Regions from separate parts of the Limosilactobacillus sp. genome, predicted to be linked through region 3. Evidence: predicted binding sites of a transcription regulator. Region 3 holds the regulator's gene; each other region holds the start of a gene.
The links. Region 3 encodes Rex, which represses fermentation and respiration genes when NADH is low (regulators of the CRP and FNR family bind a similar motif). Its sites were predicted from a motif close to TTGTGAANTANTTCACAA; they were not measured.

Region 1: the regulator Rex is predicted to act here: its motif matches at 6,040-6,057, upstream of adhP (alcohol dehydrogenase AdhP).
Region 2: the regulator Rex is predicted to act here: its motif matches at 2,069-2,086, upstream of LKE23_RS05155 (class II fumarate hydratase).

What each region holds. Positions count from the first base shown of each region.
Region 1 covers NZ_JAKVPE010000001.1:1,012,870-1,022,860, forward strand. The annotation lists gene LKE23_RS04930 (ATP-dependent Clp protease ATP-binding subunit) at 1-1,999, opposite strand, end outside; gene LKE23_RS04935 (CtsR family transcriptional regulator) at 2,013-2,480, opposite strand; gene LKE23_RS04940 (IS30 family transposase) at 2,702-3,832, opposite strand; gene LKE23_RS04945 (SDR family NAD(P)-dependent oxidoreductase) at 4,102-4,872, shown strand; gene adhP (alcohol dehydrogenase AdhP) at 4,990-6,012, opposite strand; gene LKE23_RS04955 (matrixin family metalloprotease) at 6,282-6,956, opposite strand; gene tnpA (IS200/IS605 family transposase) at 7,194-7,631, shown strand; gene LKE23_RS04965 (RNA-guided endonuclease TnpB family protein) at 7,628-8,788, shown strand; gene LKE23_RS04970 (phosphoglycerate dehydrogenase) at 8,907-9,991, opposite strand, start outside.
Region 2 covers NZ_JAKVPE010000001.1:1,050,341-1,060,331, reverse strand. The annotation lists gene LKE23_RS05165 (response regulator transcription factor) at 1-584, shown strand, start outside; gene LKE23_RS05160 (sensor histidine kinase) at 581-1,825, shown strand; gene LKE23_RS05155 (class II fumarate hydratase) at 2,133-3,521, shown strand; gene LKE23_RS05150 (flavocytochrome c) at 3,544-4,938, shown strand; gene LKE23_RS05145 (anion permease) at 5,002-6,423, shown strand; gene LKE23_RS05140 (LysR family transcriptional regulator) at 6,550-7,437, shown strand; gene LKE23_RS05135 (threonine/serine ThrE exporter family protein) at 7,523-8,887, shown strand; gene LKE23_RS05130 (MFS transporter) at 9,148-9,991, shown strand, end outside.
Region 3 covers NZ_JAKVPE010000001.1:2,030,344-2,040,334, forward strand. The annotation lists gene LKE23_RS09565 (carbon-nitrogen family hydrolase) at 1-236, shown strand, start outside; gene LKE23_RS09570 (pyridoxal phosphate-dependent aminotransferase) at 251-1,429, shown strand; gene LKE23_RS09575 (ketopantoate reductase family protein) at 1,445-2,407, shown strand; gene LKE23_RS09580 (ABC-F family ATP-binding cassette domain-containing protein) at 2,461-4,416, opposite strand; gene LKE23_RS09585 (redox-sensing transcriptional repressor Rex) at 4,644-5,285, shown strand; gene groES (co-chaperone GroES) at 5,476-5,760, shown strand; gene groL (chaperonin GroEL) at 5,827-7,458, shown strand; gene LKE23_RS09600 (APC family permease) at 7,649-9,244, shown strand; partial or broken gene LKE23_RS09605 (APC family permease) at 9,407-9,991, shown strand, end outside.

The DNA of each region.
Region 1 (9,991 bases), 1.0 Mb from region 3:
AGGTCATGATGATGATGGTGTTCCGGAAATCGATCTTCCGCCCCTTGGCATCGGTCAGGTAGCCATCGTCCAAGACCTGCAGCAGAAGGTTGAAAACGTCCGGGTGGGCCTTTTCGGCTTCATCCAGCAAAACGACGGAGTACGGGTGCTGACGAACTTTTTCGGTCAATTGACCCCCTTCGTCGTAGCCAACGTAGCCTGGCGCCGCCCCGATCAGCCGACTGGTACTGTACTTCTCCATGTATTCCGACATGTCGATCCGGATCATGTTGTCTTCCGAACCAAACATCGCCTCGGCCAAGGCCTTGGCAAGCTCGGTCTTCCCAACCCCGGTTGGGCCCAGGAACATGAAGGAGCCAATCGGCCGGTTCGGATTCTTAAGCCCGCTCCGGGCCCGCCGAATGGCCTTGGCCACTGCACTGACGGCCTCGTCCTGGCCGATGACCCGCTGGTGCAAGACCCGTTCCAGGTTGACCAGCCGTTCACTCTCGCTCTTCTTCAGCTGGGTCAACGGCACCCCGGTCCACTCGGAGACAACCTTGGCCACGTCCTCACCGGTGACCTTGAGCCGATAGCCATTCTGCTCCGCTTTGGCCGACCGCTTGGCCTGCCGGTTCAGCTCGGCCCGCAAGGTTAATTCGTCCTGGCGCAATTGGGCAGCCTGGTCGAAGTCCTGATTTTCAATAGCGGCTTCCTTCTTAGAACGGAGCTGGTCGAGCTTGTCTTCTAAGGATGGCTTGCGTTCGTCCCGCTCTTCAGCGTCGATCCGCACCATCGCCGCCGCTTCATCCATCAGGTCAATCGCCTTGTCAGGAAGGAAGCGATCCGAAATGTAGCGATCCGAAAGCTTGACGGCCTGTTCCAGGGCCTCGTCGGTGATCTGGGCGTGGTGGTGTTCCTCATACTTCGGCCGCAAGCCCTTCAAAATCTTCAGGGTCGCATCGGGGGTTGGCTCGTCGACCTGAACCGTCGCGAACCGCCGCTCCAGGGCCGCATCGGACTCGATGTACTTCTGGTACTCGTCCAAAGTCGTGGCCCCGATGGTCTGCAACTCACCCCGGGCCAGGGCCGGCTTGAGGATGTTGGAGGCATCGATGGCCCCCTCGGCACCCCCGGCCCCGATCAGGGTGTGGAGTTCGTCAATAAAGAGGATCACGTGGCCGTCATTTTGGATTTCCTCAATGACCTTCTTCAGCCGGTTTTCAAACTCGCCCCGGTACTTGGTGCCCGCGACCAGCGAGCCCATGTCCAGGACCATCAGTCGCTTGTTAGCCAGTTCTTCCGGAACCGTCCCGGCCACCATCCGCTGGGCCAGGCCCTCGGCAATGGCGGTCTTACCGACACCCGGCTCACCGATCAGGACTGGGTTGTTCTTGGTCCGCCGACTGAGGATTTGGATGACCCGCTTGATTTCCTTGTTCCGGCCAACCACCGGATCAAGCTTGTGACTGCGAGCCAGCCGGGTCATGTCCCGGGCCAGCTTGTCGAGGGTCGGTGTCCCCGCGGCAGCCGCGTTGTTGCCCTGCTGGTTTGGCTGCGGGCGAACCTGGTTTTCGGCGATTCCCAACCGCCGCAGGGTCACCTTGCGAACCTGGCGTGGCAGGACGTCCAGGCTATACAGGATCCGCGACGACAGTACGCCGTCGTCGGCAATCAGTGCCAGCAAAAGGTGCTCGGTGCCGATCTTCAAGGTGTGCATCTGCTGGGCTTCCTGACCAGCCAGGGCCAGCACCTGCTTAGCCTTTGGCGAGTACGGCAGGTAGTCTGCCGGGCCGAGATCGTCCATTGTTCCGTAGCCGATTAGTCGTTCAATTTCTTCACGAATGTCGTCACTGGTGATTGAGAACTGTTCAAAGATCTTGTTGGCAATCCCATCCTTGTCCATGGAAAGGGCCAGCAGGAGGTGTTCAGTGCCGACAGCTTGGTGTTTAAAGTATTTTGCCTGTTCATGCGCAATTTCTAAGACATGTTTGGCGCTTGGTGTAAACATGTTATCCATCAACAATCATCCTCTAACTTTCATACCGTAGCCGATTGAGAAACGAAACTAAGATTCGGGCGCGAAGTTTGTTCTCCAAGTTGGCGTCGTCCACCGCCAGGGTTTGCTTGGACAAGGCCACCAGCATCAGGTCCCCCTCACGTTGCGAAATCAGGTCTTCATTATATAGGGTCTGCACGATCGCAAAGGCATCGCGTTCGCGAATCGAGTCCCCAATTGCCTGGACTAGTGAGTCTAACACATCGACGTCGCCAAGTAAATTAACTCGTTCGATGCGGATATAGCCGCCCCCACCACGCTTGCTCTGGACCAGGTAGCCATTTTGAATGGTGAACCGGGTCTTAATCACGTAGTTAATCTGCGATGGAACGACATTGAAATGGTCAGCAATCTCTGCGCGACGAATCTCAATCTGAGTATCATCCCCAAAAATTCCCTTGAGGTAGTCTTCAATAATATCCGAAATACTTCGATTTTCCACCTTATCACCTTCCATCGTTTGACTAATTCTGACCAAATTTTACCATATTTTAGTCCAAAACACTGCCGAAAAGTCTTGCCGCTCGAGGAAAGATTGAAGCAAATCAGCTCTTTGAAGCCTGTTATTCCCAGCCGAGTTTATGAATTATTTTTTATAATAATTCAGCGACGGTTTGATTTTATTCATCGACCTAAATTTCAAGAATAAGTTAGCCACTGGACTCAAATAAATAATACTGACCAATTGATTATTGGTTGATGGAGCTGTGATATCTCTTGGTAGAAGGCCTTACGATAGATATCCATTGACGAATGTCCATTAAACATAGCTCGTGGATAGTGATTCATCCAATCATTAGTCGCTATGATCTGAGCACTACTATAGTTATTTATAGCTTCACCTTTGGTAATCTCCTTGCGGAGAAACCGGTTATTGATCTCATTGGATCCACGTTCCCAAGGGGAATACGGATCAGCATAGAAAACATGATCGTGAACTTGTGTTAACTCACTAAATTCTGAACCGTTGTCAGAGGTTATTGTCTTAAAAATGCGATAGTAAGCATCTGTGCCCATTTTCTGGCGCAAATTTATAAAGAACTGATTTACTGCATGCGCAGTTTTACCAGCAATTTTACTCGTGATATTAACTCGTGAAAGGCGATCAGTCATTACTAGTACAACACTGTCATTACCGTTTTTCTGTCCCTGAACTGTATCCAGTTCCCAATGGCCAATTTCGGACCGTTGGTCCGCAGTTTGAGGTCGTTGAGCAATATTAGGCCCTAAGCACCTTTTAGCTTGCGGATGAGTTTGATGATGCTTACGTTTAGGTTTTTCAAAGAGGTCTAAATTGGACGTACGAAGCACACCCTCATTAATCCATTGATATAAAGTTACAACCGACTTTGGGATCAGGGTGCCATCATTCATTAAATCTCGAGCCTTATAAATAACCGCTTGTGGGGAGTAATGGTGGTCGTCAAACTCACCAAGCATTAGCTGATCAGCTAATCGTAAAAATTGCTTTGAAGAATAATATAAGCGACGACGACCAGAATGGCGGTGATGTTCAAGATATGTGGCCTGACCAGCTTCATAACTATAGATGTAGTAAGAATATTCGTAAATCTTACCATTAGATTTTTGACGACGAAGTTGGCGGACCGTACCACGGTTGAGCTCGTTATTAATTGTTTGATGATTAACTCCTAATTGGCGACCAATTGCGCGATTGGAAAGTCCTTGCGACTTTAAAGTCGCAATCATCACACGTTCTTCTTTAGTAAGATGAGCATTCTTTTTATGAGTAGTCAATAAAATAGTAGACATGGTATCATTTAAGTGCGTCATTTGACGGACATCCTTTCATATAGGTTTGGTTCACTTAATATGATACCTGATGTCACGCCGAATGGCGTTTTTTATTTACCACCAACTGGGTGGCTAACTTCATTCTATAATCTACCATTTTATTCATCGAAACTGTAAAAATACGAAAAGTTCTGAACTTTGCCGCAAAAGCCCTTGAACGACCGCTCGCCTATCCTTTATAATTTTTCTTGACAAAGGCCGTTTCGGCTGGATAAACAACGCTAATCAATTAAAGGAGACTTTCGATTATGACAGATCGTTTAAAAGATAAAGTTGCGATTATCACCGGTGCCGCAAGTGGTCAGGGTGCCGCCGAAGCCCGCCTCTTCTTGCAAGAAGGAGCCTACGTGGTTGCGACCGACGTCCAGTTCGACCTCTTAAAGAAGCAGGCCAACAAGTTTGCGGAAAAGTTTGGTGACCGCATTCTGCCAATCATCCAGGATGTCACGAAGGAAGACGACTGGCAAAAGGTTGTCGACCAGACGATGGCCAAGTTCGGCAAGATCGATATTCTGGTCAACAACGCCGGCATCGGGAACACCGATACGACCAGCGGCCTGGAGGACTCAACCGTCGACGACTGGCACCACTTCATGGACATCAACGCCATGTCCCACTTTTTGGGGATGAAGTACGTGGTTCCTTACATGAAGCAAAACGGCAAGGGTGCCATCGTCAACGTTTCTTCCCTGGCCAGCGTTCAGGGAATCGCCGGTGCCTCCCCGTACACCGCCTCAAAGGGTGCTTCCCGGGCCCTGACCAAGGGTGCGGCGCGGGACCTCGGCCAGTTCAACATCCGGGTCAACGCTGTCCTGCCTGGCTGGATCGTCACCCCAATGATGCAGCAGTTTACCCTTAGCAAGAAGCTGCTGGACGAGCTGATTGCCGGTATTCCAATGGGGTATTTAGGTAACCCCGAAGACGTGGGTTACGCGGTGCTCTTCCTGGCTTCCGACGAGGCCCGCTTCGTCAACGGAACGGAAATCGTCGTTGACGGTGGCCAGTCCGTGCGGGGCTAATTGCAATTTATAAAGAGAAACGAATGGACGAATTGCGTGGCTAACCACGTGATTCGTCCATTTTTTTGAGTATAAAAAAGCAGCGACCAGACGATCGCTGCTTTTAATTATTTCAAATTACTTTTCCAATGAGAAGTCAACAACGTTCCGACCAACAACCTTGTTGTCCTTCAGTTCTTGGATCATGTCGTTGATTTCGGAGAGCTTCCGGGTGTGAACGATTGGGTGAACCTTGCCTTCAGCACCGAATTGGAAGCATTCTGCCAGGTCCTGACGAGTACCAACCAGGGAACCAGCAACGATGATGCCGTCCAGAACAGTCTTGGCAATGTTCAGCTTCATGTCACCCTGTGGCAGAGCAACGGCAACTAACTTGCCATCTGGACGCAGGGAGTTAACGGCTTGGTCAAAGGCAGCGGTCGTAACGGCAGTAACAACTGCGGCGTGAACCCCGCCAACCTTTTCTTGGATCTGTTCGTCAACGTTGTTATCGTGACGGTTGATGCATACTTCAGCACCGTTTTCCTTAGCGGCCTTCAGCTTGTCTTCGTTACCATCAACGGCAACAACGTGAGCACCGAAGACGTTGTGAGCAAATTGGATCCCGAGGTTACCCAGACCACCGGCACCAACGATGGATACCCATTGACCAGGCTTGATGTCAGCAACCTTCAGAGCCTTGTACATGGTAACACCGGCACAGGTCAGTGAAGTAGCTTCAACTGGGTCCAGACCTTCTGGAACCTTAACGGCGTAGTCAGCTGGAACGATGCATTGTTCAGCCATGGCACCATCGGCAGTCAGGCCGGCGTTCAGGACGTTGCGGCAAAGAGTTTCACGGCCGGTCAGGCAGTATTCACAGTGGCCACAGCCCTTGAAGAACCAAGCGATTGATACCCGGTCGCCAACCTTTAAGCTGGTAACGCCAGGGGCAACCTTGGATACACGGCCGACACCTTCGTGACCGATGATCCGGCCAGGGTACTTGCCGAATTCACCGGCAGCACAGTGCAGGTCGGTGTGGCAAAGACCACAGTATTCCATGTCAACTAAAGCTTCACCTGGCTTGAGGTCACGAAGCTTAACATCCTTAACAGTAACATATCCATCTACTGGATCGTTCATACAAGCAGCTTTCATAAGGTAAACTCTCCTTTTCTCATCAACATGTTATACATTTCACATTTCTTATAGTAGCAGATACCAAACGGAATTTAAAGTGAAATCGCCAACAATTTTATCTCGAAAGCCATACCAATCACCGCTATTTCGAGGAAGTCCCTTTCACAAGCCATCTTACTTCTTCAAACCAATCATCAATTTTTATTTAATTTCTGCCCGCCAAGCCCTAAAGCCCAATCAGTTTTGCGCAAATCCTCACAATTGCTTACTAAAGTTTAGTAAACCTTTTAGTCGTGATAGAGCATCCGGACGCTTTTGACATCGTTCTTGGTGATCCCGGTCTGGATGTTTCGTGGGATCATGACGCTGTGGGCATAGGATGGCGCGTGGGCCAGCCCGATGGCGTGACCAAGTTCGTGCTGGGCAACCTCGCTGCGAAAGTGCCGACTAGTGTAATCCAGCTGCGTGGCGTCCAGCGTTGACGTGGCCCGGATCAGGGTATGCGTATCCGGGTCGAACTCGGTCTTGGTCGAGCCCAGCTGAGATGTGACGTAGCCAACCGTGGCCGACTGCGAATTATCGGACAGGTCCCCGCTTTGGGCGATGACCTCCGCCTTGTTGGCATTCTTGATCCAGCGAAAGTGAATGGCCTTCGTCTTATTCCAACGCTTGACGGCATCCCGGAAGGCCTGTTGAATGTGCGGATCGTCCGTCTGCATGCAGATGGTCACCTTCTTGCTTGGCCAACGAATGCCCTCCAGGGGAACCGGGGTATTCTGCGGAATCGCGTAGTGGTGCCGGCGCTGGGACGGTTTGGTGCTAAAGGTCAGGCTTGGTTGGCTGGCATCACTTGCGCTCGAATCGCTAAAGGGCGTTGTCGGCAGCTGGTCGGCCTGGACTGGCAGGGCAAACGTCAGCCCCAAAAGCGTGATCAAATAAAATAGAATTAATCGCCGCCGCACTGGCTCCCCCTCCTTTCGTCTTCGTCCATGTTAATCGATTGGCTGCTTCGAGGCAATTAAGAAGCCTTGCTAAAAGCCGGACGAAAAACAAAGATTCCCCGCTCGGTTTCAGCACCAGGCGAGGAATCTTTTTTGAAAGTGGGCAAGGAAACACGTTCTTTTAAAGACGTGATGAATTGCCCTTCTTTTGTACCCAGCGGGCACATGGATAGCGTACAATATGATATAATTATTGATATGAAGGATATAAATAGGCTTACATATGGTAGAACATCGGTCTACAATCTTAATTACCATCTCATTTGGGGAACTAAGTATCGCAACAAAGTGCTGAAAGGACACGTTGAAATAGTCTTGAAGCGAACCTTGTATGAAATTGCTTCAAAATATGGCTTTACAATTGCCCACATGGAGATTGGTAAAGACGATCACATTCACTTATTAGTGAGTGCGCCACCTAAATTATCGGTGACGAATATCGTACGCTGGTTAAAAGGGATTTCCGCTTGGCAATTATTTAGAGAGTGCCCTGAGCTGCGAACTAGTTACTGGAAGAAGCAGGGACGCCACCTGTGGTCACCGAGTTACTATGTTGAAAGCATTGGTGCGGTCAATGAGCAGGCCGTGGCCAAATATATTGACGACCAACGCCGTAAAGAGGTGAACTTAGAATGAGTAAGGTAATTAAAGGAGTCAAGCTATGCTTGTACCCAACTAAGGCTCAACAAGACCAGCTTTGGCAGATGTTTGGTAATGACCGGAAAGTCTGGAACCTGATGTTGGGTATGGCTAAGGAACGTTATGAGAACAACCCTAACAGTCATTTTGTTAATGAATACGGCATGAATTACCTGCTTAAACGTCTCAAAGAAGAATATCCGTATCTCAGAGAAAGTGACGCAACTAGTTTTCTAGTGGTTAATCATAATCTCGCTCAAGCATTCAAAATGCTCTTCAAGCATCGGGGTGGTTATCCACGTTTCAAAAGCCGTCACGCTTTACGCCAATCCTATACGGGACGATCAACTTGCAAGGTGATTGCCAAACGTAGAATGCAATTGCCAAAACTAGGCAGTATCCGCACGAGCAAGACTAATCAAGTTGGCAATGCCAAAATTAAGCGGTACACCGTTAGTTATGACCCGACGGGACGTTATTACCTATCCTTACAAGTTGAAACTGAAACTTGCCAGCTGCCCAAAACTGGAAAATCCGTTGGCCTAGATGTTGGCATCGCAGATTTAGCCATCAGTTCCGATGGAGACAAATACGCTTCTTTTAACGCCAAATGGCATGAAAAGCAAGCCGTTAAGTGGCAAAGCAAATACTCTAAACGTCGTCACCAGGCAATGGTAGCCGTTCGTCAGTGGAATCATAATCATAAAACGATTAAAGAAGATCTGGACGACTATCAAAATTGGCAACGGGCCAGAGTGACAAAGGCTCGTTACCAACAAAAGATAGCCAACAAGCGCAAGGATCACCTGCATAAGCTCACTACTAATTTAGTTAAGCAGTATGACGTGATTGTGATTGAGGATTTGAAAACCAAGAATCTCCAAAAGAATCACTGCTTAGCTAAATCTATTGCGAACGCCAGTTGGTATCAATTCCGCACCATGTTGGAGTATAAGTGTGCTTGGTATGGTAAACAGTTAATCGTGGTTAAGCCTAACTACACCAGTCAGATTTGTAGCACTTGTGGGTATCACAGTGGTAAGAAGCCGCTAGAAATCCGGGAATGGACTTGTCCTAAGTGTGGAATACACCACGATCGAGATATTAATGCGGCAGTTAATATCTTGCGTAGAGGATTAAAAGCCGTTGGTTAGGAACTAGCCTTGGTAAAAGAGCGGAGTTCTGTAAGTTAGGTAGCTGGAATACCAGTGCAATATCCTAAATACTACTTCGCGTTCCCAGAAGCTCGGTCATTTATGGCCGAGTAGTTCACTAGTGTTTAATGTAGCGCACCCGACTGACCGCGTCGATTGCTTCCAGTTCCGCGGTTACCTTCTTAATATCTGCAGCATCGAGGTCGCTGATGTCGACGATCGTGTAGGCATACTTGTCACGGGACCGGTTGACCAGGTTTTCGATGTTCAGTTGATTGTCGGCCATGACGGTCGTGATCTGCCCCAGCATGTTCGGCACGTTGCGGTGAATGATGGTGAAACGGTGCGGACCGGCAAAGGGCGCCTTGACATTCGGCAGGTTGACCGAATTGGCGGTGTTCCCGGTGGCGAGGTAGTCCATGATCTCGCGGGCCGCAATCCGGGCGCAGTTGGCCGTGGCCTCCTTCGTCGAACCGCCGATGTGAGGCGTGATCGTGACTTGATCGTTGCCCAGAATCTGCTCGTCACTGAAGTCGGTGCTGTAGTGGGCAACCTGGCCGTTCTCCAGGGCCGCCAGGACGGCCGCATTGTCGACGATTCCCAGGCGGGAGTAGTTGAGCAGCACCGCGCCCGGTTTGAACATCGCCATCTCCTTGGCGCCAATCAGGCCCGTGGTCTCCTCATTCTTTGGTACGTGAACCGTGATAAAGTCGGCCCCAGCAACCGTCTCCTTGATCGTCGCCGCCCGCTTGACTGCCGGCGAAAGGTGCCAGGCCGAGTCAACCGACAGGTAGGGATCGTAGCCGGTGACGTCCATCCCCAGGTCAATTGCGGCGTTGGCCACCAGCGAGCCGACGTGGCCCAGCCCCAGGATGGCCAGCTTCTTGCCCAGCAGTTCCGTGCCGCTGAACTGGGTCTTCTGTTTCTCCGTCCGCAGGGTGATGTCGGCGCCGGGTGCGGCCGAAGCGCTCCAGTTGGCCGCATTGATCAGGTTCCGTTTGGCATCGATCATGATCGCCAGCACCAGTTCTTTAACCGCGTTGGCATTGCCACCGGGCGTGTTGAAGACCGCGATCCCGTCTTCTAAGGCCCGGTCCAGGGGGATGTTGTTAAAGCCGGCACCGCAGCGGGCAATCACCTTTAAGCTGGCCGGGAACTCCTGATCGTGCAGGTCAACGCTGCGGATCATGTAGGCGTCCGGGG
Region 2 (9,991 bases), 980 kb from region 3:
ACGGTCAGGCCGCCGTTGATCACGCCCAGGAGAATCCCTACGACGTCATCATCTTAGACATCATGATGCCGGTCAAGTCGGGCCTGGAAGCCTTGAAGGAGATCCGGGCCAGCGGTGATTCGACCTACGTGATGATGCTGACGGCGATGGGTGAAGAGGACGACCGGGTTAACGGCCTCGATGCGGGGGCTGACGACTACCTGACGAAACCCTTCTCCTTAAAGGAACTGCTGGCCCGGCTGCGTTCCCGGGAGCGCCGCAGTGAGGAATTTAACCGCGACGTCATCCAATTTGGCGACCTAACCTTAAACAGCAACGACCAGTCCCTGGAAAGCCACAATTCGATCAGCCTGACCAGGAAGGAAAGCCGTCTGCTCCAGTACCTGATCTTAAACGCCGGCAAGAGCTTAACGGCGGAGGAACTGGTGAACCACGTCTGGTCCGATGAGGAGGCCGATGCCGAGGACGTCTGGATCAACATCTCCTATCTCCGGCAAAAGCTGCAGTCGATCCGCTCGGCCGTGACCATTGTCGGCGAAAAGGGCGGCCCCTTTTCGATTGAGCGGGCGGTGACCAGTAAATGATCCAAAAGTTTCGCTATAAGTTCATCGCCATGTCGACCACGGCCCTGCTGGTGGTCATCATGACGATCGTCGGCAGCATCTGTGGCCTGACTTACTACCACGCCCGTCAGGAGGTCAACAACGTTTTGACCATCCTGGTGGACAACGAGGGCCAGCTGCCGACCAGTGGCCAGACGAAGCATTACCCGCAGCCGCAGTATACGCGCGAGGGGCTCCAGCAGTACCGCTACTTCAGCGTCACTTTTGACCGGGCCGACCAGCTGACCAGCGTGGAGGATGATCACATCACCAGCATCGGTCCTCAAACCGCCAAGCGGCTGGCACAGCGGGCGGTCAAGCGCGGCCTGAAGAACGGGCAGATGCGCTACCAGGGGGTGGCCTACGCCTACCGGATTCGCAAGCAAAAGAAGGCGACCACCGTGGTTTTCCTGGATGAGTCGCTGCTGATGGCACGGACGACCGAGCTGATGCACACCGGGACCCTGCTTGGGGTAATCGTGTTGCTTCTTTACGCCCTGCTTTTGACGCTCTATTCACGGCGGGCGATCCGGCCGATCATCCAGGCCGAGCACCGGCAAAAGCAATTCATCACCAACGCCAGCCACGAGTTGAAGACGCCGCTGACGGTCATCTCCGCCAACACGGAGATGCAGGAGCTGCTGGGTGGGGAAAACGAATGGACCAAGAGTACCCGCCAGCAGGTTGACCGCCTGACCAAGTTAATCAACAACCTGGTTTCCCTGGCCCGGATGCAGGAACAGCCGGACATCACGATGGCCCCGGTCGACATCAGCAAGCTTGCCACGAGCGTTAGCCAGAGCTTTTCTAGCGTGGCCAAGTCGGGGGACAAGCAATTTGTAACAAAGATCGCCCCGAATCTGGTGGTGACGGGGGATGAGAACCTCCTGCGCGAGCTCTTCAACATCCTGCTCGACAACGCCAACAAGTACTGCGATCCCCAGGGGACCATCCGAATGACCGTTCAACCGGCTAAGCACACTAAGAACGCCGTGATCACCGTCGCCAACACCTACAAGGAAGGCGAAAACGAGGACTACCACCGCTTCTTTGAACGCTTCTACCGGGCCGACGAGTCCCACACCAAGAACGGCAAGAGTGGCTTTGGGATCGGTCTTTCGATGGCCCAGTATCTGATCAAACTGATGAAGGGCAAGATCAGCGCCAAGTACGCCGATCATTCGCTGGCCTTCGTGATCACGCTGAAATTAAGTGAGAAGTAATCAGCAATCTTTACAAAGAACGTCCAATTACTTTGTGATCCTGATCTTAAATTACCTAAATCTCAAGAAATTAACTTAACAATTTCTTGAGATTTTTTGTTTGGCTGGCTTGTGAAAAAATAATTAGTGCTATCAGCAAAGTCAATCGTGTTAGAGCTTACAAGCCTCAACATAAGTGAAATTTATTAAGTGCTAAAGGTTTGACTATGCCCCATTCTGGGCGGTAGGATAGTGGTTTAAATGATGTGTAGCATTTCACAATCTACATGATCACACTGACTGTTAAATTAATTTGGAGGTTTTCAAAATGACAGAATACCGTACTGAAGAAGATACTCTCGGCCCCGTTCAAATTCCCGCTGATGCCCTGTGGGGACCACAGACGGAGCGGAGTCGCCACAACTTTCCGACTGGCCAGTACATGCCCCTCGCCATTATCCGCGCCCTGCTGAACATCAAGAAGGCCGCCGCCCAGGCGAACATGGAAACCAAGGCGATTTCCACCGAAAAAGGTGAACTGATCGTCCAGGCCATCGACGAGTTACTGTCATTAAGCGACGAGGAGCTGCGCCGTGACTTCCCACTGAAGGTCTACCAGACCGGTTCCGGGACCCAGACCAACATGAACACGAACGAAGTAGTTGCCCACAAGGCCCACCAGCTCAACCCGGACATTGAGATCCTGCCAAACGACGACGTCAACAAGGGTCAAAGCTCCAACGACACCTTCCCAACGGCCATGAACGTGGTGGCCCTGGAGGCCTTGGACAAGCTGAAGCCGGCCGTTCAGCACATGATCGACGAGCTGAAGGTTAAGCAGGACAAGTACTGGAAGACGGTCAAGGTTGGCCGGACCCACCTGCAGGATGCCGTTCCGTTGACGTTTGGCCAGGAAATTTCCGGCTACGTGGCCGCCCTGGAACACGATCTGGACTACATCAAGACCCTGGAGCCAACGCTGAACGAACTGGCCATCGGTGGAACCGCCGTGGGGACCGGGCTGAACGCCGCCCCTGGCATGCCGGAAAAGATTGCCGAAAAGCTGAGCGAGGTTTACGGCCTGCACCTGACCGCCAAGAGCAACAAGTTCTTTGGCCTGGCCAACCACTCCGGCTTAGACGTTGTCCACGGCGCCCTGAAGACCCTGGCCGCCGACATGTTCAAGATTGCCCAGGACCTGCGTTTCCTCGCTTCAGGTCCGCGGGCCGGCTACGATGAATTGAACATCCCGGCTAACGAACCGGGTTCCTCCATCATGCCGGGGAAGGTTAACCCAACCCAGGCGGAAGCCGTTACGATGGCCGCTATCCGGGTCTTCGGAAACGACACCGTAGTTACGATGGCCGCTTCCCAGGGGAACTTTGAAATGAATGTTTACAAGCCGGTCATGATCGACGCCTTTCTGGAATCCGCCGACCTCTTAACCGGGACGATCACCGGCTTTGCGGACAAACTGGTTCACGGCCTGACCGTCAACGAAAAGCGGATGGCCGAACTGGTTGACAACTCCCTGATGACCGTGACCGCCCTGTCACCACACATCGGTTACCACGACAGCGCTAAGATTGCTCAGGCCGCTGACAAGGCCGGCAGCACGCTGAAGGAAGCGGCATTGAAGTCCGGTAAGGTTACCGAGGCCCAGTATGACGAATGGATGGACATGCTCAAGATGACCAACGTTGATCGTCAGGACTAATTCAAAAAGGAGCTAAAACAAAATGGCAGAAGAATTTCAACCATTATCCGTTAGCAAACTAGAAGACAGCTACGACGCCGTCATCATCGGTTCCGGTGGGACCGGTCTGGCCGCCGCCATCCAAGCCCACGAGCTGGGGATGAAGGTCGCCGTCTTTGAAAAGGAAGCAGAGCTGGGTGGGAACACCAACCGGGCCTCTTCCGGAATGAACGCCGCCGAAACCAACGTTCAACTGAAGCACGGGGTAATCGACAACGTTGCCGATTTCTACCACGAAACCTACAAGGACGGGGGCCGGCTCAACGATAAGGACATGCTCGGCTACTTCGTCTACCACACCGCGCCGGCAATCGACTGGCTGGCCGACCACGACATCAAGCTGGATGACATCACCGTGACCGGGGGGATGTCCAAAAAACGGACCCACCGTCCGGCCAGCATGGCGCCAATCGGTGGTTTCCTGGTCAAGAGCCTGCTAAGGGTGGTCGCCGAAGAAAAGATTCCGGTCTTCAACCAGACCAAGGTCACCAAGCTGCTCCAGGACGACGCCGGCCGAATCAACGGGGTGCACGTCAACGCCAACGGCCTGATCAAGACGATCAGCGCCAAGGCGGTCATTCTGGCCACCGGTGGTTTCGGCGCCTCCAAGGAGTACATCGAACGCTTCCGTCCCGACCTGAAGGACTACAAGACGACCAACCAACCGGGGGCGACCGGTGACGGCTTGAAGCTGGCCGAGAACGTCGGTGCCGAGCTGATGCAGATGAACCTGGTTCAGGTTCACCCGACCGTTCAGCAGGACCACCCGCACGTCTACCTGATCGGTGAAGCGGTCCGTGGCGAGGGGGCCATCCTGGTCAACGCCGAGGGGAAGCGGTTCGTCAACGAACTGAACACCCGGAAGATCGTTTCCAACGCGATCACGGCCCTGCCGGAGCACAGTGCCTACCTGATTTTTGACCAGGGAATCCGTGATCGGGCCAAGGCCATCGAATTCTACGACAAGGTTGGCCTGGTCGTTCACGGCGACACGATCGCGGACTTGGCGGACAAGCTGAAGATGGATCCGGCCGTCCTGGAAGAGACGGTCAAGACCTGGAACACGGCCGTGGCCAACCACGACGATGCCGCATTCAACCGGACGACCGGAATGGACCGGGGCATTGACAAGCCAGGCTTCTTCGCCATCCACATCGCTCCGGCCATCCACTACACGATGGGTGGTATCCACATCACGCCAAAGACACAGGTTCTGGACGGCAATGGCGACGTGATCCCTGGACTCTTCGCGGCCGGTGAAGTTGCCGGTGGACTGCACGGAAACAACCGGGTCGGCGGTAATTCGATCGCCGAGACGATCGTCTTTGGTCGGCAGGCTGGCCAGCAAGTAACCCTGTACGTTCGCGGCGAACACTAGGCCCAAACGGGGGGGGAAAGTGCCCCGCACAGCAATCATTGACATTTAAGAGAGAATTGGAAAATGGAAAAATTAGAACACGTTAACTACAAGGGCTTCATCCTGCCCCTGGTGGTGGGGATTGTCCTCTGGCTGATGACACCGCTCAAGCCCGCGGCCGTACCGGTTGCCGGCTGGCACATGTTTGCCCTCTTTGTCGGCACGATCATCGCCTGCATCACCCGGCCCCTGCCGATCGGTGGGGTCTCCATCGTTGCCTTTGCCCTGACCGTTTTGACCAAGACGGTCCCGATGGACAAGGCGATCGTCGGCTTCGGGAACGCCTCGATCTGGATGATCGCCATGGCCTTCTTCATTGCCCGGGGCTTCATCAAGACCGGCCTGGGCCGCCGGATTGCCCTGAACTTTGTCAAGGCCTTTGGGAAGCGGACGCTGGGATTGGCCTACTCCCTGATCGGGGTTGACCTGATCCTGGCCCCGGCCACGCCAAGCAACACGGCCCGTGCCGGTGGGGTGCTCTACCCAATCATCGAATCGCTGTCCCAGTCCTTTGGTTCCGACCCGAAAGACGGGACGGAGCGGAAGATTGGTTCTTTCCTGATCTTTGCCGAATATCATGGTGACATGATCACGGCGGCCATGTTCATGACCGCCATGGCCGCCAACCCGCTGGTCCAGACGCTGGCCAAGGGTTGCGGCGTGATTATCACCTGGACGGGCTGGTTCCTGGCCGCCCTGGTGCCCGGCATCATTTCCCTGATCGTCGTTCCGTGGCTGATCTACAAAATGTACCCACCAGAAATCAAGGAAACGCCGAACGCCAAGGAATGGGCGGATGAACAGCTGGCAAAGATGGGCCCGATGACCCTGCCGGAAAAGATCATGGCAGTTGTCTTCGTCGTTGCCCTCCTGCTCTGGATCACCGGGAGCTTCATCGGCATTGATGCCACCCTGGCGGCTTTCATCGCGCTGGCCCTGCTGCTCCTGACCGGGGTGCTGAGCTGGCAGGACGTCCTGCACGAGACCGGGGCCTGGAACACTTTGACCTGGTTCTCCGTTCTGGTAATGATGGCCGGTTCGCTGACCGCCCTCGGCTTCATTCCGTGGCTGAGCAAGGCGATCAGTGGCTCCCTGCACGGGATGAACTGGGTGTTGGTCCTGATCATCCTGATCGTCTTCTACTTCTACAGCCACTACCTCTTTGCCAGTTCGACGGCCCACGTTACGGCGATGTACAGTGCCCTCTTGGCCGTAGCCATCTCCGCTAACGTCCCACCAATGCTGGCGGCCCTCTTGCTTGGGTTCTTTGGTAACCTGATGGCCTCCACGACCCACTACGCATCCGGCCCCGCACCGGTGCTCTTCGGTTCCGGCTACGTGCCGCAGTCGAAGTGGTGGTCGTTGAACCTCATCCTCGGGGTCTTCTACCTGGTCGTTTGGATCGGGATCGGCAGCCTCTGGATGAAGGTCATTGGCATGTGGTAAAACACAATATCTAACTACTAAAACACGCGAATGCGATTCGAATCGCTAATTCGCGTGTTTTTAAATTTGCTATAATGGGAGCTGACTATTGATACGGTGAAATGATTGCCGAGACGGAGGAATTAGATGAATACGCGTGACCTACAGTATTTTGTCGCCCTTGTTAAATATAAGAACTACACCCAGGTGGCCAAGCAGTTTCGGGTGTCCCAGCCGACGATTACCCAGGCCATCCAGCGTCTGGAGCGGGAATTCAATGCCCAGCTGGTGCGCAAGGACCGGGGGCACCGGGACGAGATGATCACCAGGAGTGGCCAGCTCCTGTTCGAAAATGCCCGCCTGATCAACGAGCGGATTGACCTGGCCCACCGGGAAATTTCCCGGGCCAATCAGAAACAGATCCGTTTCGGCCTGCCGCCGATCATCGGGAAGCTTTACATTTCCCGGATCGTCCAGGAATTCTCGGGGGATCTCCTGTCCCGGTTGAAGATCACCTCGGTGGGCTCCCGGGACCTGCTCAACCAGATCCGCAGTGGGAAGATCGACATCGCCATCCTGGGTTCGACCGCCCCGATCAAGGAGCCCGGGGTCTTCGCGGACCTGATCACCACCCGGCCCTTTGGCATCGTCGTCAGCGACCACCATCCCCTGGCCCGTCGCGACCGCGTCAGCTTCAAGGAGCTGGCCAACGAGCGCTTCATCAACTTTGACCAGCAGTACATCCACCAGGCGGCTTTCCAGGCTTACTGCACCTACAGTCGGATCAAGCCCCAGGTGATGGTCTACCGGCTGCCGGACATTTCCTGGGTGAAGGAGCTGGTCCGGCAAAACCTGGGGATCAGCCTCCTGGTCAGGGACGCGGCCATCAACGAGCCGGGGATCAAGGTCCTGGAATTGACCGACCCGGTCCCGGAGCGTTTCTACATTTCCGTGGCCATGCGGGAGGGCTATGTCCTGAGTGAGGACGAGCAGGATTTCGTGAATCGCTTACATCAGATTCGCCTGGATGACTAGGGTGCCAAGGCTTGACAAGGGTCGTATAATGGTTAGTGACTTCTGACGGATTGGAATACTAGACGATGGGAGAAACATACTAGTCATGAGCAAAAATGACGAACTAATGTCTGAATTTGAACCAGCACGGCACCTGTCCAACAAGCACCACATGGCGATCCCGTGGCAGGACTTCTTCACGAACGACAACTTCACACCGGCCAGTGAGGCCAACCTGGTGGAGCGGGCGGCAATCGTCGGGCGGATCGGCCTGATGATGCTCTCGTACGGAACCGGGGCTTGGCGAGTCCGTGACTCGATGAACACCGTAGCCCGGAAGCTGAAGATGACCTGCACTGTCGACATCGGCCTGGTGTCGCTGGAGTACACCTGCATGGACGCCCACCACAGCTACACCCAGGCGGTTTCTTTGCCCAGCACGGGGGTCAACACGACCAAGTTGTCTAAGATGGAGCGCTTCATCGACGAGTTTGACGAACACGGTGACGAGCTGACGATCGGTGAGATCCATTCGCGCCTGGAAACGATCGCCCATTCCAAGGGCAACTACGCCCCCTACCAGGTAGGCCTGGCGGCGGCATTGGCCTGCAGCGCCTTCGTTTTCCTCCTCGGTGGGGGACCGATCGAAATGGTCTGCAGCTTCATCGGTGCGGGCCTAGGTAACTACGTCCGCCGCAAGCTGATTGATCGTCACATCACGCTCTTCGCCTGCGTCGGCGTAGCGGTGGCGGTGGCCTGCCTGACCTACCTGCTTTCGCTTAGCCTCCTGCAGCTGGGGCTGGGCGTCAGCTCCCGCCACGAGGCCGGCTACATTGGGGCGATGCTCTTCATCATCCCCGGCTTTCCCTTCATCACCAGCGGCCTGGACATCTCCAAGCTCGACATGCGCTCGGGGCTGGAACGGATGACCTACGCGATCGCTATCATCCTGGTGGCGACCTTGGTGGGCTGGATCATGGCGATGGCGGTGAACCTGCGGCCGGAAAACTTCGCCGCCCTGCCGCTGTCGGCCACGGCCCTGCTCCTCTTGCGGATCCCGGCCAGCTTCTGCGGGGTCTTCGGCTTCTCGATTATGTTTAACAGCACGCCGAAGATGGCGGCGATTGCCGGGCTGATCGGGGCGGTGGCCAACACGACCCGCCTGGAACTGGTCGACTTAATCGGGATGCCAGCGGGGGCGGCGGCCTTCATCGGTGCCTTGATCGCCGGGCTGCTGGCCTCGATTGTCAAGCGCAAGGTCCGTTACCCACAGATCTCGATCACCGTTCCTTCGATCGTCATCATGGTGCCGGGGCTCTACCTCTACCGGGGGATGTACAACCTCGGCCTGACCTCGATCAGTGTCGGGGCCCTGTGGATCACCAAGGCGGTCTTAATCATCCTCTTCCTGCCGCTCGGCCTAGTGGCGGCCCGGATCCTGACCGACAGCAAGTGGCGCCATAACGGCTGACTGACTTTACCCCGGCGCAGAGCTGACGAAGCGTTACCGGATCTTCCCAATGTATCATCCGGCAGCAATTCTTTATGTTCGACGCCTGGAGCCGGTTGTTCAGGCGGATTGGCAGCGGCTGGGTAAATATCTGAAAGAAAATCACTAAGGGCGTATACTTTTCGGGGAACAGCCCTTATAATGAACAATAGTTTTTTGAAAGGACTTCTTGCGTGCAAGGAGTTCTTTTATTTATGATTATGAACAAACGGGAGGATGAAATGGAAGATAACCAGCGACGGACAATTGTAACCGGGGCCCTCTTACTGTCGAACATCATGGCCGGCATGGACGGGACGATCGTCAACACGGCCCTGCCGGCAATCACCAGTGACCTCCATGCCCTGCAGTACATGGGCTGGATCGTGGCCACCTTTTTGCTGGGGATGGCGGTGGCCACGCCCCTCTGGAGCAAGTTTGGTGAGCACAAGGGTAACAAGGTGGCCTACATCTGCGCGACGACGCTGTTCATGGTCGGGGCGATCTTTCAGGGGATGGCGCCGAACATTCTCTGGTTTATCATCGCCCGGACGGTCATGGGGATCGGCGCCGGTGGGATGAACACGATTCCCTTCATCGTCTTTGCCGAAATTTACCAAAACCTGCGCAAGCGGGCGGAGGTACTGGGTCTCTCCAGCGCCTGCTTCGGTGGGGCCTCGATCATCGGCCCGCTGCTGGGGGGCTTTTTGGTCGATACCTGGAGCTGGCACTGGGTCTTCTACGTCAACGTTCCAATCGCCATCATCGCGATCACGATCATCAGCCTCTTCTACCGCAACTCCGGTCAGCAGGCGGCCGGCAAGCCCGTCGACTATCTGGGAGCGGCCCTGCTGGTGACCAGCCTGACGACGATCCTGGTGGCCGTTCAATTGATCGGCACGGTGGCCTGGTGGATCGTGGCCCTGCTGGTGCTGATTGGCCTGGCCCTGTTAGCGTGGATGGCCAGGGTTGATGCCCATGCCGCCGACCCGATCGTGCCGAGCCGGCTCTTCAAGAACCGCGAGCTGGTGATTGACTTCCTGCTCTTCGTGATCATCTGGGGATCCTTTATCGCCTTTATCACCT
Region 3 (9,991 bases):
TGCAGGCGCGGGCGATTGAAAATCAGGCCTTCGTGGTGGCAGTCAACCGGGTCGGGGACGATCCCGACAACCACTTCGACGGTCACTCACTGGTGATCGACCCGCTGGGGAAGATCATTGTCGGTGACGGCAGCGGCGAGCAGCTCTACTTTGCCGATTTAGATTTGGATGAATTAAAAGCAGTGCGGGGACCGATCCCAGTCTTCTCGGATCGGCGGCCGGACCTGTATCGTTAGGGAGGAAGATTATTATGAAATTTGAACAGTCAGACTTACTCAATCACTTACCGAAACAATTCTTTGCCAACCTGGTCGCTAAGGTCAATGCCAAGGTGAACGCCGGGGTCGACGTGATCAACCTCGGCCAGGGGAACCCGGACAAGCCGACGCCGGACTACATCGTCCAAAGCACCCAGAAGTGGGTGGCCGACCCGGCCTGCCACAAGTACTCCCCGTTCCAAGGCCTGCCGGAATTCAAGAAGGCCGCGGCCAAGTTTTACCATGAAAAGTACGGCGCCGACATTGACCCGAACTCCGAAGTCGCCATCCTCGGCGGGTCCAAGATTGGCCTGGTTGAACTGCCCTGGGCGCTGATGAACCCCGGCGATACCTACCTTCTGCCGGATCCCGGCTACCCGGACTACTTCTCCGGCGCGGCCCTGGGCGAGGTCAACTTCGAGACGGTGCCGCTCCTGGAGGAAAACGACTTCCTGCCGGACCTGGATGCCATTCCGGAAGAGACGGCCAAGAAGGCAAAGTTCTTCTACCTGAACTACCCGAACAACCCGACCGGTGCGGTGGCGACGGCGGAGTTCTATGAGCACCTGGTTGCCTGGGCCAAGAAGTACCACGTCGGCATCATCTCCGACTTTGCCTACGGGGCGATCGGCTTCGATGGCCAGCAGCCGCGCAGCTTCATGCAGACGCCGGGGGCCAAGGAGGTCGGGATCGAATTCTACACCTACTCCAAGACCTTCAACATGGCCGGCTGGCGGATCGCCTTTGCGGTCGGCAATTCCGACATCATCGGGGCACTGAACCTGATCCAGGACCACCTCTTCGTCAGCCTCTTCCCGGCGCTGCAAAAGGCGGCCATCGATGCCCTGACCGCGCCGGAGCGGGACGAAGAAATCGCCAAGATCGTTGCCCGTTACGAGACGCGGCGGAACGCCTTCGTGGGCGCGGCCGAGAAGATCGGCTGGCACGCCTTCAATCCACAGGGGACCTTCTACGCCTGGATGCCGGTGCCGAAGGGCTACACCAGCGAACAGTTTGCCGACCTGCTGCTGGATAAGGCGGGCGTGGCCGTGGCGCCGGGCAACGGCTTCGGTGAGCACGGTGAGGGCTACGTTCGGATCGGCCTGCTGATTGAACCAGAACGGCTAAAGGAAGCCGTGGACCGGGTTGCTAAACTGCACTTGTTTGACTAAGAGGGGGAAATGAGAATGACTTTGAAATATACTGTATTAGGTGCCGGTGCCATGGGACTGCGCTTCGGGGTTCTGCTCCAGGAACTGGCGGGTGCCAAGGTGGACTTTGTTGATAACTGGGCACCCCAGGTAGAAACGATTCAAAAGCAGGGCGGGGTATACGTTTCCCGTGATCACGAGGGCCGCCACCTGGTCCCGATCAACATTTATTCGCCCGAGGACTATGATGGTGATCCCGACGTCTTCATTGTCTTTGCCAAGCAGATGACCTTAGATGACCTGCTGACCCGCAGTGCCCACTTCTTCCATCCGGACCACCAGTACGTTTTCTCCGGCATGAACGGGATGGGGCACATCGAAAAATTAAACCGCTACTTCCCAAAGGAACACGTTGTTGCCGGGACCTGCCTGATTGGGACCGTCCTGAATAAGGCGGGGGATGTCGACTTCATCGGGAAATCCGGCGCAGGCTCGATCAACCTGGCACCCCAGGTTGGCGAACCGGACGCGCGGGTCAAGGAGATCGTCGCCGACTTCACCACGGCCAACATCAATCCGCACTTAAACGACAACTTCTACGGCACCCTGCTTACCAAGGTGGTCTTCAACTCGGTGATCAACACGATCTGCACCCTCTTTGAAATCCAGATGGGTCAGTTCATCGACTATGATGGTGCCGAAAAGCTCGGCAAGCAGCTGATCAACGAGGCCTTCGACGTGGCCGAGCGGGCGGGCATCCAGCTGCTGTCCACCCGGGAGGAAGAATGGCAGACGATCAAGTACGTCAGCTCCGTCACCAACCCGCTGCACTACCCGTCGATGTACCAGGATATGTCTAAGGGCCGGGCAACCGAGGTTGATTACATCAACGGCTACATTTACGATCTCGGCAAGAAGTACAATTACGAGGCCAGCACGCACGACTTCCTGCGTAACCTGGTCCACCTCGCGGAAAACACCCGGAAGTTTAGAAAATAAAGTATAAAAGGGACCAAGCAATTTGACTTGCTTGGTCCCTTTTATAGACTTTACTATTGATTTTCTTGGTCGAATTCCTCAAGCTTTTCGGCGGCCTCGGTCCAGGCCAATTCAACCTCGTCCGACTTTTCCTTGGCGGCGTCGAGCTCCTTTTGCAGGTCGGTTAGTTTGCCGATATCGGTGGCAATTTCCGGCTGGCTCATCTTTTCTTGGATTTCCTCCTGCTTGGCCTCCAGGTCGGTCATCTCGGCCTCGAGCTTGTCGACCTGGCGCTGCAACTTGCGCCGGGCCTTCTGAGTTTCCTTGCTCTGTTGGTAGGATTGTTTGCCCTTGGAAGGCTGGCTAGCCGGCGTTGAGCCTGCCGGATTATCCTGCTGTCCGGCTGCAACGGTTGCGGCCCGCTTTGCCTGTTCGGCCAGGTAGTCGTCGTAGTCACCTTCGTAGTGGGTGATGCCGTCCTTGCGCATGTCCAGCACGTCGGTGGCCACCTGGTTAATGAAGTACCGGTCGTGGGAGACGAAGAGGACCGTTCCGGTGAACTCGTTGATGGCGTTTTCGAGGACCTCGCGGCTGTCGATGTCCAGGTGGTTGGTCGGTTCATCGAGGATCAGGAAGTTGATCGGCTTGAAGGAGAGCTTGGTCAGCTCCAGCCGGGCCTTTTCACCCCCGGAGAGCTCGTGGACGACCTTGTAGACGTCATCACCGACGAAGAGGAAGCTGCCGAGCAGGGAGCGGATGTCTTTTTCCGGGACCTCGGGATGCTCGTCCCAGACCTCATCGAGCACCGTCTTATCGGGATGGAGCTGCTGCTGTTCCTGGTCGTAGTAACCGATGTCCAGGTTGGCCCCGAACTTGACCGTCCCGCTGATCAACGGGATCTGGTGCAGGATCGACTTCAAAAGGGTCGACTTCCCAATCCCGTTGGGGCCGATGATCCCGATCCGCTGCGGCTTGCGGACGGTGAAGGAGAGTGGCCCGGCCAGGACCTGCTCATCGTAGCCGACCTTGGCGTTTTCCACGTCGAGGACCTCGTTGCCGCTGTCCTTGTCACTGTGGAAATGAAAGTGGATCGATTGGTCGTCGGTTTCGGGCCGGTCGAGCCGGTCCATCTTTTCCAGCTGCTTGCGCCGTGCCTGGGCCCGCTTGGTCGTCGAGGCCCGGACGATGTTGCGGTTGACAAAGTCTTCCAGCTTGGCGATCTTTTTCTGCTGCTGATCGTAGTGCTTCCATTCGGCCTTCAGGCGTTCCTGCTTGTGGGCGACGAACTGGGTGTAGTTGCCGGTGTAGTGAAGCAGAGTTCGGTTATCGAGATCGTAAACGTCGGAAACAACGTGGTCGAGGAAGTACCGGTCGTGGGAAACCACCAGCAGGGCGCCCTGGTAGCTCTTCAAATAGTCTTCCAGCCAGGCCAAAACATTCATGTCGAGGTGGTTGGTCGGTTCGTCCAAGATTAACAGCTGGGGGGCTTGGAGGAGAATCTTAGCCAGGGCCAGCTTCGTCTTTTGTCCCCCGGACAGGGCGTCGACCGGCGTGTCGTAGTACTCCTCGCCGAAGCCAAAGCCCTTCAGGATTCCCCGCATCCGAGATTCATACTCAAAGCCACCGCGCTTCTTGTAGTCGCTCTGCAGGCGATCGTACTTGTTCATCACCTGCTGGTAGCGCTCGTCGGCAGGGTCAATGTCCGCAAGTTCGGTTTCAAGTTGGTGAATCTCGTCCTCCATGGCGTGGAGGGGTGCGAAAACCAGGTCGAGCTCGGCCCAGATATTGTTTTGGCTGTCGAGCCCCTGGTCCTGGGCCAGGTAGCCGATCGTCAGGTCGCGGACCTTGCTGATCGTGCCTTCGTCGGGGGTAGTGATGCCGGCAATCATCTTCAGCAGGGTGGTCTTCCCGGCACCGTTGCGGCCAACCAGGGCGGTCCGGCCGTGATCCTGGATCTGCATGTTGATATTGTGAAATAAAACGTCGGCCCCAAAACGGCGCATGACGTCATTGGCTTGTAATAGTATCATTGAAGAAACCTCATTAATATGGATGTAATAAATTCTTATCTATTCTAACAGATTTCAAGAAATTTATAAAAAATGCACTTTTTATTGTGGATCGGTTCACAAAACCGCCGAAGGTTGCTAGAATGTATTGTGATGTGAATTTCACAAAGTTCTCAAATCGAGCTGGCAATTTGCTCAACAATAAGCGTGAGAGTTAAGAGTAAACGATCAATGATAGGGGGATAATTATGCCAACTAAGAAAATACCACGTGCAACTGCCCGCCGGCTGCCAATCTACTACCGTTACCTCACCGTTCTGATGAGTGCCAACAAACAGCGGGTTTCTTCGACGGAACTGTCTGAGGCCGTTCAGGTCGACTCGGCCACGATCCGGCGGGACTTTTCCTACTTTGGTGAGTTGGGGAAGCGGGGCTATGGTTACGACGTGGCCAGCCTGCTCAAGTTCTTCAAGGGCATCCTGCATCAGGACTCCCTGGTCAGCGTGGCCTTAGTCGGGGTCGGGAGCCTGGGGAGTGCCTTATTAAACTACAACTTCCACCAGGACACCAACCTGCGGATCAGTGCCGCCTTTGACACCAAGCCGGAGATGGCTAACACGGTCAAGAGCGGGATTCCGATCTACCCGGCCGAGGAAATGATGACCCAGTTAAAGGAACAGCAGATTGACGTTGTGATCCTGACGGTGCCGGGTGACAAGGCTCAGAAGGTCACCGACCAGCTGGTTGAAGCCGGGGTCAAGGGGATCTTAAACTTTACTCCGGTCCGCCTGTCCGTGCCGAAGAACGTTCAGGTGCAAAACATTGACCTGACCAACGAGCTGCAGACCCTGATCTACTTTATTAAGAACTATTCCGAAGACAACAAATAAGAATTGATCAACGTCCCGAAAGCCTAGTGCTGACGGGGCGTTTTTTCGTTGGTTAAAAAATAGTCAAATTTGGTCAAACTTTTTTATTGCAATTCGGACAAAAGATGTTATAGTAATAACTGTGGTTAGCACTTAAGCACAGTGAGTGCTAAAGTGACAAAATTAAATTTAACAAGATGGAGGGATTAACGTGTTAAAACCATTAGGAGACCGCGTTGTTCTAAAAGCTGAAACTGAAGAAGAAAAGACGGTTGGTGGAATTGTCCTGGCATCCAACGTCAAGGAAAAGCCAACTACTGGAAAGGTTATTGCCGTTGGTGAAGGTCGGACCTTAGACAACGGACAAAAGCTTGCTCCAGCTGTTAAGGAAGGCGATCGGGTACTCTTTGACAAGTACGCCGGCAACGAAGTGGAATACGACGGTGAGAAGTACCTGGTCGTTCACGAAAAGGACTTAGTCGCAGTGCTCGACTAGTTCGAACCACGTTGATTAGGAAACTAAAGCTTAAAAATAATTATCGATTCGATGAGGTGACAATAAATGGCAAAGGAAATTAAGTTTGCTGAAGACGCACGGAACGAAATGCTCCGCGGTGTTGACAAATTAGCTAACACGGTTAAGACGACGATGGGTCCTAAGGGGCGTAACGTTGTCCTGGAACAAAGCTACGGCAACCCAACCATCACTAACGACGGTGTGACGATTGCCAAGAGCATTGAATTGGAAAACCACTTCGAAAATATGGGTGCTAAGCTCGTGAGCGAAGTTGCTTCCAAGACTAACGACATTGCCGGTGACGGGACCACGACTGCTACCGTTCTGACCCAGGCAATTGTTAACGCCGGGATGAAGAACGTGACTGCCGGTGCTAACCCAGTTGGCATTCGCCGTGGGATCGACAAGGCGACCCGGGCAGCCGTTGAAGCTTTGAAGAAGATGTCACACGACGTTAAGACTAAGGATGACATCGCCCAGATTGCCTCCATCTCTGCTGACAATAAGGAAGTTGGTAAGCTGATTGCCGACGCCATGGAAAAGGTTGGTAACGACGGGGTAATCACCCTGGAAGATTCTCGTGGTGTTGACACCAGCGTTGACGTTGTTGAAGGGATGAGCTTCGACCGTGGTTACATGTCTCAATACATGGTTACGGACAACGACAAGATGGAAGCCGACCTCGACAACCCATACATCCTGATCACGGACAAGAAAATCTCCAACATCCAGGACATCCTGCCACTGCTGCAAAGCGTTGTTCAGGAAGGCCGTGCTCTCTTGATCATTGCCGATGACATCACCGGTGAAGCTCTGCCAACCCTTGTTTTGAACAAGATTCGTGGAACCTTCAACGTGGTTGCCGTTAAGGCTCCTGGCTTCGGTGACCGGCGGAAGGCTCAACTCCAGGACATTGCCGTTCTGACCGGCGGGACCGTTATTTCCGACGACCTGGGCATGAACCTGAAGGACGCTACCGTTGATCAATTAGGTCAAGCCAACAAGGTTACGGTTACCAAGGACGCTACCACGATCGTTGACGGTGCCGGTGCCAAGGAAGCCATTGCTGAACGGGTTGACCAAATCAAGCAGGCCATCTCCAAGACGACCTCTGACTTTGATAAGGACAAGCTCCAAGAACGGCTGGCAAAGCTCTCTGGTGGGGTTGCCGTTGTTCGGGTCGGTGCTGCTACCGAAACTGAAATGAAGGAAAAGAAGTACCGGATCGAAGACGCCCTGAACGCTACCCGGGCTGCCGTCCAAGAAGGTTTCGTTCCTGGTGGTGGTACGGCACTGGTAAACGTTCTGCCTGCCCTGGACAAGGTTGAAGCCACCGGTGACGAAGCAACTGGTGTTAACATCGTTAAGGACGCCCTGGAAGCTCCAGTTCGTCAAATCGCTGAAAACGCCGGTGTTGAAGGCTCTGTTATTATCAACCAGCTGAAGAGCGAAAAGCCTGGTATTGGTTACAACGCTGCTGATGGCAAGTTCGAAGACATGGTTGAAGCCGGAATCGTTGACCCAACCAAGGTTACCCGTTCCGCTCTGCAAAACGCTGCCTCCGTTTCCGCACTGCTGCTGACGACGGAAGCCGTTGTTGCTGACAAGCCTGACGACAACAAGAACAATGCCCCTGCTGCTCCACAAGGCGGCGCCGGCATGGGCGGCATGATGTAATCTCTGCCGTTACATAAAATCAAATAAGTAAAAATAGTCGATGGGGAAATTTCCCGTCGGCTATTTTTATTTCCCGGGAAATATCTATCTGGGGAAATTTTGGAAAGCCTTTTCAGCACCGCACGGGTCCGCGGGTGTGGTAAAGTAGACTTTGCAATTATTTTCAATCACCGGTACAGAAAGGACTAACATGGAAAAACTAAAAGTACACAAAATTAGCCTCTTTTCCGGGATCATGCTGGCGCTGAATTCACTGATCGGCTCCGGCTGGCTATTCGGGGCCGGGACCGCGGCCAAGGTGGCCGGCCCTGCCGCCATCATTTCCTGGATCCTTGGGGCGGTCATTATCATTAGTATCGCAATTACCTACGTTGAACTGGGGGCGATGTTTCCCGAGAGCGGGGGCATGAGCCGCTACGCCCAGTACAGCCACGGTCAGTTGCTCGGCTTTATTGCGGCCTGGGCCAACTGGATTTCGCTCATCACCCTGGTGCCAATGGAAGCGGTGGCCTCGGTTCAGTACATGAGTTCCTGGCCGTGGTCCTGGGCCAACTGGACCCACCACTTTCTCTCTCACGGCAACGTGACTGCCCAGGGAATGTGGGTGGTTGTGCTCTTCATGCTGATCTTCACTTTAATCAACTTCTGGTCGGTTAAACTGATGACCCGCTTCACCAACCTGATCTCGATCTTTAAGATTGTTCTGCCGACCCTGACCATCGTGATGCTGTTGGTCAGCGGCTTCCATCCGGGCAACTTTGGTCACAGCGCGGCGACCTTCATGCCTTACGGCAGCCGGTCGATCTTTGAAGCGGCGGCCGTCTCCGGGATCATCATGTCCTACGACGCCTTCCAGACGATCATCAACATGGGTGGCGAGATGGTGAACCCCCGCAAAAACATCGTGCGCGGGGTGCTGATCTCGATGATTATCACCGCGGTGATCTACATCATGCTCCAGGTGGCCTTCATCGGGGCGGTGGACCCGGCACTGCTGGCCAAAAACGGCTGGCACGGGGTGAACTTCACCTCGCCCTTTGCCGACATTGCCATCCTGCTGGGGATGAACTGGCTGGCCATCCTGCTCTACATGGACGCCTTTGTCTCGCCGTTCGGAACCGGGGTGGCCTTCGTGGCGACGGCCTCCCGGGCCCTGGCGGCAATGACCCACACCAAGCACCTGCCACAGTGGTTGGGACGCCTGGCCCGGCGCTACATGATTCCCCGTTTCGCCATGGTGACCGACTTCATTCTGGCCGTGATCCTGGTCAACACCTTCCGGAACTGGAGCCTGCTAGCGACGGTCATTACTGGATCGACCCTGATCGCCTACCTGACCGGCCCGGTCACCGTTACGGCCCTGCGCCGGATGCGGCCCGATCTGAAACGGCCCTTTGCCCCACACTACATGTCCTGGCTGGCCCCGGTTGCCTTTGTCCTCGCCAGCCTGGCGATCTACTGGACGATGTGGCCGACGACCATTCAGGTGATTGTGGTGATCGCCCTCGGCCTGCCGATCTACCTTTACTATGAGGTACGCTACCAGCACTCCAAGTGGGGCCAGCAGCTGAAGAGCTCTGCCTGGCTGATCGCCTACATGGTCTTCATCTCGCTGGTCTCCTATGCCGGCAGCACAGGCTTTGGTGGCCGTGACTGGATCCAGTACCCGTGGGATTTTGTGCTCATTATCATCTGCTCGCTCGGCTTCTACTGGTGGGGTGTTCACAGTCACCTGCCGGAGATGGACCCGATCGCCGAAGAAGTCAATGCGCGGGTCAAACTTTAGGCCTAATTTGTCCTAATCGGTGAAAAAAGTCGCAGATTGCTTGTTGCAATGCCGGTGAATAAATTATAATATTGTTCAGTTATCCAATCGGGGTAACGATCAAGTTAACAAAATTTCCACAGACTGATTAAAATTCAGCTAAGTTGGGAGGGAGAAAATGATATGTGGCGTTATCTAAAACGCGTGTTAATTGGGAAGCCACTGAAGACCCTGGATGAGGGTCAAACCCACTTAACAAAATTCAAGGCGTTAGCGATGCTGTCGTCCGACGCCATCTCGTCAGTCGCCTATGGTCCTGAGCAGATTACCACCGTCCTGGTAACCCTGTCGGCCGCCGCTATCTGGTACTCGATTCCAATTGCGGCGATCGTCCTGATCCTCTTGCTGGCGATCACGCTATCGTATCAACAGATTATTCACGCTTACCCCAGTGGTGGGGGTGCCTATGTCGTTGCCACCCGCAACTGGGGGAGCACCGGGGGACTTTTTGCCGGGGGGTCGCTTCTGGTCGACTACATGCTGACCGTGGCGGTTTCAACAACCTCTGGGGTGGAGGCGATCACCTCCGCCGTCCCAGCGCTTTACCGGTTCTCCATACCGATTGCCATCATTATCGTTCTGTTGATCATGTTCATGAATCTGCGGGGGATGAGCGAGAGTGCCAACTTCTTGACGGTCCCGGTCTACTTCTTCGTCGTGATGATCACGATCATGATTATCTGGGGTTTCTACAACGTCGCCACCGGT